DNA from 3 places in the Sporacetigenium mesophilum DSM 16796 genome. Region 3 is predicted to be linked to each of the others. Evidence: riboswitches for the same ligand, from Rfam matches in the RefSeq annotation. Region 3 holds a riboswitch; each other region holds the start of a gene.

Region 1 (4,946 bases), on a different contig from region 3:
CTTATACTATATAATTGCTCCCCTGAAAACCTATTAACATAGGTATCATTATTATCACTTTCTAATCTATAACATGCAATATCATCAATATAGTCTATGCCCCCTTCTATTAGTGCATCTATGGCTTCTATGCTATGTGTAGTTAAAAATATCTGTGTATTATATCTATTGCATATTTCCATAAGCCATTTAAAAAAATCCTTAAGGGCTCTTGCATGTATAGCTGTTTCTATTTCATCTATAAGTAATACTCCATCTACAGCTTCTACTACTGAAGATGATATTGTTATAGCCTTTTTTATTCCATCTCCAAATGCAGATATAGGTAAAATTCCATTTATCTTATGATTAATGTATAAAGATGTAGTGTTGTTTTCTGTTATTAAATCAAAACCATCAATATTTTTATCAAATATTTTCATCATTTCCAATATATCTTGTTTTTTTCCTAGCTTTATAGATTTGCTTATATAATTAACATATCTATTTTGAATATAATGATCTATAGGAGATATATACTTCATAGGAATAAATAAATTGTTGTCTTTATATAAAATTTCGTAATTATCTTCTCTTAGTGAAAAGTTCTTCTCATATTTTTTATCATCTATAGTAAACTTATATTTCCCACTAAATACTGATATAGGCAGTTCTTCATCTACTAATCTAAATAAATATTCTTCGTACCCACCTATACTTATTTGTATTTTTTTATTTTCAACTTGAGCGCTAAAAGATATATTTTTTGTCTCCAATTCTTTATTAAACATATTTATAAATGATTTATACCAACTTCTTTTTTCGTTATTTTTTAATACTTCTCTTATTTTATACAATAAAATTAATCTATTTATATCCTCCGGGTATTCTAAAAACATTATTGACTCAAGTATACTAGTCTTTCCGCTATTGTTTTCTCCTATTAGTATATTTATGTTTTTTGTATCTTTCAGTTCTATACTTTTTAGCTTTCTAAAATTTTCTATTTTTATGTTTTTTATATGACTCAAGTTACTTCCCCCTGCATAAAATATTGTATAACAAGCCTTTTGAATTTTCAGATTTTTTACAATATTTAAATATTTAACTATATATAATTCTTTTTATAGTATTATATATAGTTAAATATTTTTAAATATATAACTATTTCTATATCAATTGTTAATTATTATATTTGGTGGGGTGGGGGGTTTATGAGTAATTCTAATGCGTTTTTCAATGTTATTGAGTCCTTTATTAATACTTTTGGCATGGGGAGGTATATAATATTTGTATTAGGCAGTATACTTTTATTTTGTATATATGCTGTAGAGAAAAGTATTGCTAGTAAGGATTTTGATAGAGTTTATATGATAGCTCTTTTTGCTTTGATTGCATTATCTTCCCTACTCGGAGTAGGATTAGATGTTTATAATTAAAATTTCGTTGCTCAAAAAAAGCCTTATTGTGGAAAATCCACATTAAGGCTTTAGATTATTTCGTCATATGCAGCTTCATCTAGATTTATTAAACAAGGTGGAACAATATCCTTAGATATTAAATCTTCGTAGCTTTCTCTTTTTTTAATAACATAACTATTTCCTTCACTTACTAAAACAACAGCAGGTCTTAGTGCCTTATTATAATTACTAGACATTGAGTCATTATATGCACCTGTATTTAATACAGCTAATATATCATTTCTTTCTACTATAGGTAACTCTATATCTTTAATAAGTATATCCCCTGATTCACAGTATTTTCCACCTAGTGTTACTATTTCTTTTTCTATAGCATTTGCTTTATTAGCAACTATTGCAGAGTATTTAGCATCATAAAGTGCTACTCTTGGATTATCACTTAAGCCTCCATCAATTGATACATATTTTCTAACACCCTCTATATTTTTTATACTTCCTACATTGTATAATGTTATTCCAGCACTTCCTACAAACCATCTCCCTGGTTCTATTATTACACATGGTCTTTTTAAATTTCTTCTTTCAAACTCATCTTCTAATTCTTTCATTACCGGTTCTAAAAACTCATTTAAACCAACTTCTATATCGCCCTCAACGTATTTTATACCAAATCCTCCGCCTATATTTAGGTCTTCTATTTCGTAATTGTATTCATTTTTTATATGTTCTATCCAGCCTATAGCTACTCTTAACGCTTTTAAGTGCGATTCATTTGAAAATAGTTGAGATCCTACATGAAAATGAATACCTTTAAAATTTATATACTTTGAGTATATAGCTATTTTTATAGCTTCATCTATTTGAAGTAATGGAATTCCAAACTTTGAATCCTTTTGACCTGTACTTATATATCTATGAGTATTAGCGCCTACTTCTGGAGTAATCCTAAATAATATATTAGCTTCTTTATTTAAGTTTTTGCAAATTTCTTCTAGCAACTCTAGTTCACTTATACTATCTACTACTATTCTGCCTACTCCATGTTGAACTGCCATAATAAGTTCTTCCTTTGACTTATTATTTCCATGAAATATTATATCCTCCATAGGAAAATTAGCGCTTATAGCAACATATAATTCTCCACCAGATACTACATCTAAACCTAACCCTTCTCTTTGTACAATCTTACATATGGCTAAATTCAAAAATGCCTTTGATGCATAAACAGCTCTAACATTTTCGTATTTATTTAAAAAACTAGTTCTTACTTCGCTTCCCTTTTCTCTAAGAATACTCTCAGAAATTACATATAGTGGTGTTTTGTATTTTTTAGCTAACTCCACAGTGTTGCATCCATCAAAGTATAGTGTTCCATTTACTCTTTCAATCATAATCATTACCTCCATAAGTTATAATACAATGGAGATTTTGCAGTAACATCTTAATTTTCGTAATAAAAAAAGCCCAAGGAATATACTATCCTTAGGCTCTTAAATACTAATTCAAAAACGTTTATTAGCACTCACGAACTTAAGATAGCTCTCCACAAATCTCTTTGTGACAATGTTGTACATGTTTTGCACAACACCAACATATAAACTTAAAGCATCGTTTATACATTTCGGCGTTAGCACCTTTCCTATTGTTTCACTGTGCTTATCTCCACAATAGTACTATTTGATAACGCGACCTCTATCTTTTTGTATTTATTTTTATTAAATTATATTATACTACAATTTGTAAATTTGTAAACATAATTTTTAAAATATTATAGTAAATAATACACCTTGTTCTACATTTTTTAACTCATAACTTATATTATTTAACTCTAATATTTTTTTAACTATATAAAGACCTAGTCCACTTCCCCCTGTATTTCTATTTCTAGACTTCTCCAATCTATAAAAAGGTTCAAAAACTTTGGTTAATTCTTCTTCTTCTATAAACGCTCCTGTATTTAAAACCTCTAGTACTATGTTACTATCTCTTTCATATAGTCTAATAATTACCTTTTCTTTCTCTTTTGAGTATTTTACAGCATTATTAACTACATTTGATATTGCTTTTCTAATAAGTTGTTGATCACCCTTTATATATAAGTTATCTTGTATTTTATTTACTATAGTTAGATCCTTAGATATTAAAAAGTATTCAAAGCCCTTTGATATATCGTATACCATATTTGATATGTTTATATTTTGTACACTTGGTTTAAATTCAGTGCTCTCAAGTTTATATATTTCCATCATTTCATAAACTAGTTTTTCCATATGTTCCATAATATCAAAAGACCTTTTAAGATATTTATCCCTATCTTTATAAGAACCAATATTGTATATCATTCCTTCAAGTTGTCCTTTTACAGCAGTTATAGGAGTTTTTAGTTCATGTGATATAGTAGCTACAAATATCTTTCTTTGTTCTTCTAGTTCTCTTTCTCTTTCTATATCATTTCGTAGTTTTTTATTTGCTTGTGTTAATTCATTCATGGTGTTTTGTAAACTAAATGAAAGTTCATTTAAACTATTTGAAAGTTGACCTAATTCATCTTGAGAATAAACTTCACATTTTGTATCAAAATCAAGACCAATCATTCTCTTTGCTACATAGTTTAATTGTATAAGGGGCTTTGATATTAGTTTGGAGTATATATATCCACTTATAATAGACATTAACAATATTATTACCCCTATATAAGGTGCAAACCTTAAAATTACAGTAGCTGCCTCATCAATAGGTTGTAGTGTTGCATTAACCTTAAACACAGTTACTCTATCTTCGAACTTTACTGGAGAGGCTTCTAGATATATATATTTTTCATTTGGATTTTCTTTGTATAAATCTGTTGCTGGTTCTTGCGAAATACCACCTAGTTGTATAATATTAAAAGGTATATATAAAATATTTCCTTCTAAGTCGTAAATAGTAAGTTGCACATTATATTCTTCACAGAATTCATCTAACAACCCTTTTGATTCTAAAAATGTTAAGCCATCTACTTTACCTACTAATTTCTTAACCCCTTTTTCTAAACTCTCAGCTTTGTATCTATAATAATAATTAGGTAATTCAATATACATAGTTGTATAAATTATAAAGGCCATAGACAATAGCAAAGTACTAGTTATAAAAAATATTTTATAAGCTATATTGTTTTTTATTTTATTAATTAAATTACTTATCAATTTTATATCCTATTCCTTTAACAGTTTTTATATATTGCATTCCCGTTTTTTGTCTTATGTTTTTTATATGTGTATCTATAACCCTTGCATCACCAAAGTATTCATATCCCCATAGCTTATCTAACATAACTTCTCTACTTAATACCTTGCCTCTGTTTTCAAGTAACATCTTCAATATTTCAAATTCCTTTGTAGTAAGCTCTATTTCATTTTCTTCTACATATACTTTATAGGCATCTACATCCATGTGTATTTCTTCAAATTTTAAAATATTAAGCTTGTCTACTTTGTTGTATCTTCTAAGTACAGCTTCAACTCTTCTTATAAGTATGTTAAATGAAAATGGCTTTGTAATATAATC
Region 2 (4,946 bases), on a different contig from region 3:
AAAGCACTAAAAAGTGAACAGTAATATTTGATAAAGTGCCAGTAAGGTTATTATTAATCGTGCTGGCGCTTTTTAGTGTATAAAGTTATTAACAGATATAGGTTAGGGATTTCCAAATTATGTTATAATAAACTAGAGATTAAAACGCTTAAAAATATACAAAGGAGCGCAAATATGAGCCAAAAGATAGAGTATAGAAAAACATATAAGCACATTTATGTACCAAAAACAACGCCAACAATTATTGATGTTCCTAAGATGCCATATATAATGGTTAGTGGTAGTGGAAACCCAAATAATGAGGAATTTGCAAAGGCAACAGAAGCATTATATAGTGTAAGTTATGCTGTTAAAATGTCATATAAAAGCAATTACGTTCCAAATGGATACTATGAATATACAGTTTTTCCACTTGAGGGAATTTGGGACTTAATTGATAAGACAAAGCCAGCAACTGATAAGGATAATTTTAAATACACAATAATGATAAGACAACCAGATTTTTTGACAAATGAATTATTTGAGAAATTTTTAGAACAAACAAAAAAGAAAAAGTCAAATCCATTTCTTGATAAATTAGTATTTGGTGAAATAACTGATGGATTAAGTTGTCAAATTATGCACATAGGAAGTTTTGATGATGAGCCTGAAAGCTTTGATAAAATGGAGAAGTTTTGTGATGAAAATGGGTATACAAGAGCTAGTAAACTTCACAGAGAAATATATCTATCAGATCCAAGAAAAACAGAGAGTTCTAAGTTAAAAACTGTTTTAAGATTTTCTGTAAAAGAGATTTAGATTATATTGAATATAATATTAGTATATAAGTACCATTAATTGGGAATAAAGGTTATAATAGTATTAGGGAATTTTATTAAATAGGAGGGATAACATGGAACAGCAACAAAAGGTATTTCAAAAACTTGATGAATTAAACATTTCATACGAGGTGACAAACCATCCACCAGTTTATACAATAGAGGAAATGGATGATTTAGGTATTTCTGATCATGGAGATGTATGCAAGAATTTATTTATTAGAGATGCAAAGGGAAAAAGACATTTTCTTGTTGTACTAAACAAGGACAAGCAAGCAGACCTAAAAAATATAAGAGAGCAACTTGGGACTACTGGTTTGAGTTTTGCATCTGAAGAAAGACTATCAAAATATTTAAACCTTAGTAAAGGTGCCGTAACTCCTCTAGGTGTTGTAAATGATGAAGATCATTTAGTTGAGGTTGTATTTGATAGAGATTTGATAAATAAAGAAAAACTTGGTGTTCATCCTAATGAAAATACAGCGACAGTTTGGATTGCTTTTGACGGCCTTAAAAAGCTAGTGGAACAAAATGGAAATAAAATTCACTATTTGAACATTTAGAACAAATAGTAATATAGAAAATGTTGACAACATATTAATATAGTGTTAAGCTATAAAAAATCAAAACTTCATAAAAATCCTCATCCTTAAGGGTGAGGTAGAGGCGCGGTTGTTAAGAGTAACTATATCGAGGTCGGGAACCTATGACATATAGTAAAAGGAGCCACCGCCGAAGCATCAGATACCAAAGTCTGTTGCTGGGTCTGTATCAAATAGGTACAGGACTGTCATCATTGTATATGCTCGATACTTTGATGTTGTGCTATCTCACATTGAGCCAGAAAGGAGAGAGGATTGTCTTTAGCTTTGCTATGTTTACATAAGCACCTGACAAGCCTGTTAGGTGTTTTTTTATTACAATTTTTTAATATGGAAGAAAATGGGAGGAAAACAATGAACAATAACTCAGCACAATCACAACAAATTCAAAGTGGGGATTCGGGTTTTAAAAAAGAAATTAGTTTATTTGGTGGAGTAAGTATTTTAGGCGGTATAATGGTTGGTTCTGGAATATTTTATCTAGGTTCATATGTATTAATGAGAACTGGAATGAGTTTAGGGCTAGCCTTATTGACTTGGGTTTTGGGAGGAGTAATATCGTTATTAGGTGGTATTTGTTACGCAGAACTCGGTGCATCAGACCCAAGAGCTGGAGGACTTACTGTATATTTAAGTAAAGCATATTCACCTATAGTTGGTTTTTTAAGTGGTTTTAATAACTGGTTAATAGCAGGGCCTGGTTCTATTGCAGCACTGGCAATTGCACTTCCAAGTGCTTTAACTGCAATACTTCCTATGGGAGAATGGACAGTTAAATTTGTTGCTATTGCACTTATAATAATATTAACAGTTGTAAATTATTTTGGCGTTAAATTCGGATCTAGACTTCAAAATATATCAATGGTTGCAAAATTAATACCTATTGGAATTATAATGGTTTTAGGACTTATATTTGGAAAGGTAACACCTGATTTAAGTTTAGCTCCAGTAACTGGCGATTTTAACTTCGGAGCAATTATTAGTATGGTAGCTTTTGCAGTTGTTGCAAGTTTGTGGGCATATGAAGGATGGACAAATTTAAATACTGTAGCTGAAGAGGTAAAGAACCCTAAGAAAAACCTACCTCTTGCAATAATTATATCAATAGTTTCAATAACGATATTATATACATTATTCAATTATTCTATATACAGAGTTATACCTTTTGAAGAAATTCAAAGTTTAATAGCAAGCAATGAATATTACTTAGGAACACATGCAGCACAAAAGTTAATGGGAAATACAGGTAGTATATTAGTTATAGTAGGCATGGTAATAGCAATGTTTGGAGCTTTAAATGGATGTATATTAGCATTCCCTAGAATGTATTATGCAATGAGCCAAGAAGGTCACTTCTTTGAAAGTTTTAAAAAATTACACCCTGTACACAAAGTTCCTCATAATGCTTTAATAGTACAATGTATAATATCTATTGTATTAGTATTATTAAGAGACTTAAATCAGTTAACTTCATTAGTTGTATTCTCAGGAATGTTGTTTAATACACTAGGGGTATATGCAGTTATGATTTATAGAAGAAAGTTCCCAACTGCTGAAAGACCTTACAAAGTAATTGGATATCCTGTTACAGTAATATTAACAACTTTAGTATTCTTAGGGTTAATGGTAAATACATTTATCGAAGATCCTCAAACTTCAATAATAGGGTTACTTGTTCCAGCAATTGGTATAATATTTTATATATACTTTGATAGAAAAAATAAAGCTAGAAGAAACATTCAATAGGGGGATTGTCTTATGATTACAATTTTAAAAAACGGAAAAATATATGTCGAAAAAAATAATTTTTGTGAAGCAGTTTTAATTGAAAATGGAGTTATTAAGGAAATTGGGACTAATGAAGAAATACTAAAAAACAATTCTGATAACATTATAGATTTACAAGAAAAAACTGTTTTACCAGGGTTTAACGATAGTCATTTGCATATTGCATCAGTTGGAGATTCAATAAGCTCATGTGATTTAACAAGTGCAAGATCAATAGATGATATTATTGAAATAGGTAGAAAGTATATAAAAGAAAATAAAGGACTAACTGCATTATATGGCCGTGGATGGAATCAAGATTATTTTGTATCTGGTGAAAAGAGATTAATAAATAGATTTGATTTAGATAAAATATCTACAGAAATTCCAATAGTATTTGATAGAGTATGTATACACGTTGCAGTAGGAAATAGTAAGGCTGTAGAGATGTTAGGGGTAGATGAAAACACTGTTGTAGATGGTGGAGTAATTGAACTTGGAGATGATAATAAGCCAAATGGAGTATTTAACGAAAATGCCACTGCTTTAATTCGTTCAGCTATACCTAATAAAAGTGATGAAGATATAGAAAAAGAATTTTTACTAGGCGCAAATTACGCTTTAAGTGTTGGTATAACGTCTATTCAATCATGTGACATTATGAGCAAAGAATTTAAGAAAATGTTTGATATTATAAATAATATATATGCTGACGAAAAAACTAAGTTAAGATATGGTTATCAATATAATTTCCAAGATATAAATGATTTCAAAACATATCTGCAAACTGAGCATAAATATGGAGCATATGATGAAAAGTTCTTATCAAAGGGTGCACTAAAGTTATTCAAAGATGGTTCACTAGGTGCTAGAACAGCTTTAATGTTAGATGATTATAAAGATGCTCCTGGAGTTAGGGGCGTAGCAGCATTAAGTGATGAACAATTACAAGATTTAGTTGACTTAGCAACAGAAAATGGAATTAGGGTAGCAACTCATGCAATTGGTGATGGAGCTGTAGAAAGTGTTATAAATGCCTATGAAAAAACCATGAAAGACGGAAATAACAACCTTCGTCATGGAATTGTTCATTGCCAAATAAGTAGTATGGAACAGCTAAATAGAATTGCTAAGCTAAATATACCTGTTATGTATCAACCTATTTTCTTAGACTATGATATTCAAATAGTAGAAGATCGTGTAGGAAAAGAGTTAGCATCTACATCATATGCTTTTAATACCTTATACAAATTAGGTGCTCCAATTAGTATGAGTTCAGATTCTCCAGTAGAAAACTGCAACCCATTCCCTAATATATACTGTGCAGTAACTAGAATGAGATTGGACCAAAGTCCTGAGGGAGGCCTTTATCCTAATGAAAAGATGGAACTAGAAGATGTTATTGATGCATACACATATGGTAGTGCTTTTAATGAATTCAAAGAAGACTTTAAAGGAAGATTAAAGCCAGGATATGTAGCTGATTTAATAGTTTTAGATAAAGATATATTTACTATAGATGAAGTAGATATAAAAGATGTTAAAGTTGAAAAGACAATGGTAGACGGACAATTTGTATATGAAAGATAAATTATAAATAGTTTTTAAAAGAGCCATGAGATAATAGGTATCAAGTGGCTCTTTTTTTAGTTACTATAATATTTCTAAAAGTTATGAAAATGAATTGAAATATATATGTTAATATGCTACTTTTATAATAGTGAAGAGGGGGAAATTTAATGAATGATAGTAAAACATT
Region 3 (4,946 bases):
AAAAAGAAAATATTCCTTCTAAAAATTTGTTGCTTAAATTAGGTTTTGTATATGATGGATGGATAGATAAATGGCAGTCAGAAGTTTATGTTTATTAAACTGATTAATATATAAAAAGGGGAGCGGTTTATATGGATAAAAATTATACAGAAATTAACTCCAAAATTTTTGATAAGTGGGTTGAGGAAGGCTGGGAATGGGGCCAACCTATTAGCCACGATATTTTTGAAAAAGCTAAAAATAATGAGTGGTTTGTCTTACTGACACCTACCAAACCAGTACCAAAGGAATGGTTTGGTGAAATGAAGAATAAAAAAATATTAGGGTTAGCTTCTGGTGGTGGTCAGCAAATGCCTATATTTACTGCATTAGGTGCAAAGTGTACGGTATTGGATTACTCAGAAAAACAATTGTTAAGTGAAAATGAAGTAGCGAAAAGAGAAAGCTACGATATTAAAACAGTTAGGGCGGATATGACAAAGCCTTTGCCTTTTGAGGATGCGTCCTTCGACTTGATCTTTCATCCAGTTTCTAATTGCTATGTTGAGGATGTTCTTCCTATATGGAAAGAATGTTATAGGGTGTTAAAAAAAGGCGGAATATTATTATCAGGACTAGATAATGGTATTAATTATATTTTCAATGACGAAGAAACAAAGGTAACCTATAAATTGCCATTTAACCCGCTAAAGGATAATCAACAGTATGATGATTCAATAAAAAATGACTGGGGAATTCAATTCTCACATACCATTGAAGAACAAATAGGTGGACAATTACAGGCAGGATTTATGCTAACAGATATATATCAAGATACAAACGGTGCAGGTAAACTACATGAATTCAATATACCAACTTTCTATACAACGAGAGCAATTAAAAAATAGGATTATGAATATAGGCTAAAATAATCAAAAAATATATTATGATTAAAAAATCAAATATGAAACAATATTGACAATATATGGATAAAAATATATAATAAAAACATAGGATACTTCAAAAATTACAAATAAAAACAACAATAGGAATGTGACGTAACTAGACATAAATAGAGGTGCGAAGGAAATGGGTAACTTTTAGGTGTTAAGGAGAAGAGCCTCCGATACTAAAGGTGAATGATTTCTTTGCCGAAAGAATGTATTTGTTCTTAAGTATGTTCTTGGTTATAGAGCACAAAGCCCTATGATTGCCATAGATTGTTATGGAGAGCTATTTATGTAATGAAAATAAAAATTTTCATTACATAAATAGCTTTTTTAATTTCTAATATTTTCTAAAAACTTCCATGAAATTAATTGACAAAATATAACTGTAGATATATAATTAGATTAAGAATATTGAGAATATTATAAAAACAATAATTAACATAAATAGAGGCGCAAAGGAAAGGGGTAACTTTTAGGTGTTAAGGAGAAGAACCTTCGATACTAAAAGTGAATGATTTCTTTGCCGAAAGAATATATTTGTTCTTAAGTGTATTCTTGGGTATAGAGCAGAAATGCCCTATAACTGCCATAGATTATTATGGAGAGCTATTTATGTAGTGAAAATAAAGATTTTCATTACATAAATAGCTCTTTTAAATTATAAGAAAATTAACTACATATACATATATTAAATTGCGGTATTTTCTGAAAATTACGACTGTAAAAATATGATTGACAAACTTTAGACAATGATTTACAATAAATTCAAGTAATAAATAAAGATTATGAATAAAGGAAAAATTAAAAATTATCATAAATAGAGGTGCGAAGAAAAGGGTAACCTTTAGGTGTTAAGGAGAAGAACCTCCGATATTAAAGGTGAATGGTTTCTTTGCCGAAAGAATATATTTGTTCTTAAGTGTGTTCTTGGGTATAGAGCAGAAATGCCCTATAACTGCCATAGTTTATTATGGAGAGCTATTTATGTAGTGAAAAGAAGGGTTTTCATTACATGAGTAGCTTTTTTCTATTGCAGGAAAAAGTACTGGAAATCTTTCAACGTCTTTTATTCATAACCACAAACAATATAGTCCAATAATCAAAGGGGGAATTACAATGGAATTTTGTTTTTCAAAAGAGCATAACATGCTCCAAAAAATGTATCAGGAATTTGCTGACAAAGAGGTTAAACCTTTTGCTCAAGAGGTAGATGAAAAGGAAGAATTTCCAATAAATACTGTTAAAAAATTAGCGAAATATGGCTTTATGGGAATACCTTTTCCTAAGAAATATGGCGGTCAAGGTGCAGATAATTTAGCTTATGCTATGGCAGTAGAAGAATTATCTAAGGTTTGTGGAACTACTGGGGTAATAGTTTCAGCTCATACTTCATTATGTGCAGCACCTATATATGAATTTGGAACAGAAGAACAAAAACAAAAATATTTAACTCCACTTGCAAAGGGAGAAAAATTAGGGGCATTTGGATTAACTGAACCTAATGCAGGAACAGATGCTGCTGGACAACAAACTACAGCAGTTTTAGATGGAGATGAATACATATTAAATGGTTCTAAGATATTTATAACTAATGCTGGATATGCTGAAACTTACATAGTTATGGCAATGACAGATAAATCTAAAGGAACAAGAGGAATATCAGCATTTATAGTTGAGAAGGGAACTGAAGGATTCAGCATAGGAAAACAAGAGCACAAACTTGGTATAAAAGGGTCTGCAACTTGTGAACTTATATTTGAAAACTGCAGAATTCCAAAAGAAAACTTACTTGGTAAAGAAGGTAAAGGCTTTGGTATAGCTATGAAAACGCTAGACGGTGGACGTATAGGAATAGCAGCTCAAGCTTTAGGTATAGCTCAAGGAGCAATAGATGAAACTGTTTCTTATGTTAAAGAAAGAAGACAATTTGGAAAGCCAATATCATACTTCCAAAATACTCAATTCCAAGTTGCAGATATGAGCACTAAAACTGAAGCAGCAAGATTACTTGTTTACAAGGCTGCTAAAGCTAAGGATAGAGGAGTAGCTTATTCTTTAGAAGCTGCAATGGCGAAATTATATGCTTCAGAAACTGCAATGGAAGTTACAACAAAGGCAGTACAACTACACGGTGGATATGGATATACAAGAGAATATCCAGTTGAAAGAATGATGAGAGATGCAAAGATAACTGAAATATATGAAGGAACTTCAGAAGTTCAAAGAATGGTTATATCAGCAAACGTACTTAAATAAATAGGGGGGATTAAAGATGAATATAGTTGTTTGTATAAAACAAGTACCAGATACTACAGAAGTTAGACTTGATCCTAAAACAGGAACATTAATAAGAGATGGGATACCAAGTATAATAAATCCAGATGATAAGAGTGGACTTGAAGCTGCTTTAAGACTTAAGGATGAAATAGGAGCTCATATTACAGTAATTACTATGGGACCAGCACAAGCTGAAGAAGCATTAAGAGAATCATTTGCAATGGGTGTAGATAGAGCAATACTTTTAAGTGATAGAGCATTTGCAGGAGCAGATACTTGGGCTACATCAAGTACAATAGCAGGAGCACTTAAAAAATTAGATTATGATCTTATAATAGCTGGAAGACAGGCAATAGATGGGGATACAGCACAAGTTGGACCTCAAATAGCAGAACATTTACAAATACCTCACGTAAGTTACGTAGAAGATCTAGATGTATATGAAAAAGATCTTGTATTAAAAAGAGTATTTGAAGATGGATACCACAAAATAAAAGTTAAAACTCCATGTCTTATAACTACATTAAAGGAAATGAATGAGCCTAGATACATGAGTGTAGGAGGCATATTTGATGCTTATAGAGAAAAGCAAGTAGAAATATGGAATGTTAATGATATAGAAGTTGATATGGCAAATATGGGTCTTAAAGGTTCTCCAACTAAAGTTAAAAAATCATTTACTAAGGGAGCAAAATCTGCTGGTAAAGTATTTGATGTAGATGCAAAAGAAGGAGCACAAATAATAGTTGAAAAACTAAAGGAAAAATACATTATATAACTTAAGGGGGGCTAAATATGAGTATTTCAGAATATAAAGGCGTTTGGGTTTTCGTAGAGCAAAGAGATAAAAAAGTTCAAAGTGTATCAGTAGAACTTTTAGGAAAAGGAAGAGAAATAGCAGATAAATTAGGTTCTAAACTTACAGCAGTAATATTAGGCCACGAAATAAAAGCTAAGGCAAATGATCTTATACAATACGGAGCGGATGATGTAATCGTAGTAGATGATAAGGCACTTGATATATACATGACAGAACCTTATACAAAAGCACTTACAATTCTTATAAATGATAAAAAGCCTGAAGCTATGTTAATAGGAGCAACTGCAATAGGAAGAGACTTAGCACCTAGAGTTTCTGCTAGAGTACATACAGGACTTACAGCAGACTGTACTTCACTTGATATAGATGAAGAAACTAATAACTTACTTATGACAAGACCAGCATTTGGTGGAAATATAATGGCTACAATAGTTTGCCCAGATCACAGACCACAAATGACTACAGTAAGACCAGGGGTTATGCAAAAGCTTGCTAAAGATGAAAGTAGATCTGGAAACATAGAAGAATTTATGGTTGAATTTACAGCAGCAGATATGAATGTTGAAATACTTGAAGTTGTAAAAGAAGAAAAGCAAAAGGTTAATATAGAAGAAGCTAATATATTAGTTTCTGGTGGTAGAGGAGTTGGAACTAAAGAAAACTTCACACACCTAGAAGAACTTGCAAAACACCTTGGTGGAGTAGTATCAGCTTCTCGTGCTATGGTAGATGCTGGAATAATGGATAGCGCAAGACAAGTAGGTCAAACAGGTAAAACAGTAAGACCTGACCTATATATAGCTTGTGGTATTTCCGGGGCAATACAACACGTAGCAGGTATGGAAGAATCTGAATTTATAGTAGCTATAAATAAAAACCCTTCTGCACCAATATTTGAAATAGCTGATGTTGGAATAGTA

What was found. A riboswitch is a leader RNA that binds a small molecule or an ion and turns the genes downstream of it on or off. The one in region 3 is predicted to bind lysine.
Region 1: another riboswitch for lysine. It lies ahead of lysA (diaminopimelate decarboxylase); the one in region 3 lies ahead of BS62_RS10810 (acyl-CoA dehydrogenase).
Region 2: another riboswitch for lysine. It lies ahead of BS62_RS03015 (APC family permease); the one in region 3 lies ahead of BS62_RS10810 (acyl-CoA dehydrogenase).

The regions. Positions count from the first base shown of each region.
Region 1 covers NZ_JCANUR010000011.1:43,989-48,934, reverse strand. Annotated here, with positions in the region: gene BS62_RS09905 (AAA family ATPase) at 1-1,010, opposite strand, end outside; gene BS62_RS09900 (hypothetical protein) at 1,194-1,418, shown strand; gene lysA (diaminopimelate decarboxylase) at 1,469-2,791, opposite strand; lysine riboswitch at 2,929-3,103, opposite strand; gene BS62_RS09890 (sensor histidine kinase) at 3,161-4,585, opposite strand; gene BS62_RS09885 (response regulator transcription factor) at 4,575-4,946, opposite strand, start outside.
Region 2 covers NZ_JCANUR010000001.1:593,722-598,667, forward strand. Annotated here, with positions in the region: gene BS62_RS03000 (glycine betaine uptake BCCT transporter) at 1-24, shown strand, start outside; gene BS62_RS03005 (GyrI-like domain-containing protein) at 175-798, shown strand; gene BS62_RS03010 (prolyl-tRNA synthetase associated domain-containing protein) at 893-1,381, shown strand; lysine riboswitch at 1,472-1,654, shown strand; gene BS62_RS03015 (APC family permease) at 1,775-3,166, shown strand; gene BS62_RS03020 (amidohydrolase) at 3,179-4,777, shown strand; gene BS62_RS03025 (AI-2E family transporter) at 4,927-4,946, shown strand, end outside.
Region 3 covers NZ_JCANUR010000013.1:33,182-38,127, forward strand. Annotated here, with positions in the region: gene BS62_RS10800 (GNAT family N-acetyltransferase) at 1-98, shown strand, start outside; gene BS62_RS10805 (class I SAM-dependent methyltransferase) at 132-887, shown strand; lysine riboswitch at 1,045-1,223, shown strand; lysine riboswitch at 1,367-1,546, shown strand; lysine riboswitch at 1,740-1,918, shown strand; gene BS62_RS10810 (acyl-CoA dehydrogenase) at 2,046-3,185, shown strand; gene BS62_RS10815 (electron transfer flavoprotein subunit beta) at 3,202-3,984, shown strand; gene BS62_RS10820 (electron transfer flavoprotein subunit alpha/FixB family protein) at 4,002-4,946, shown strand, end outside.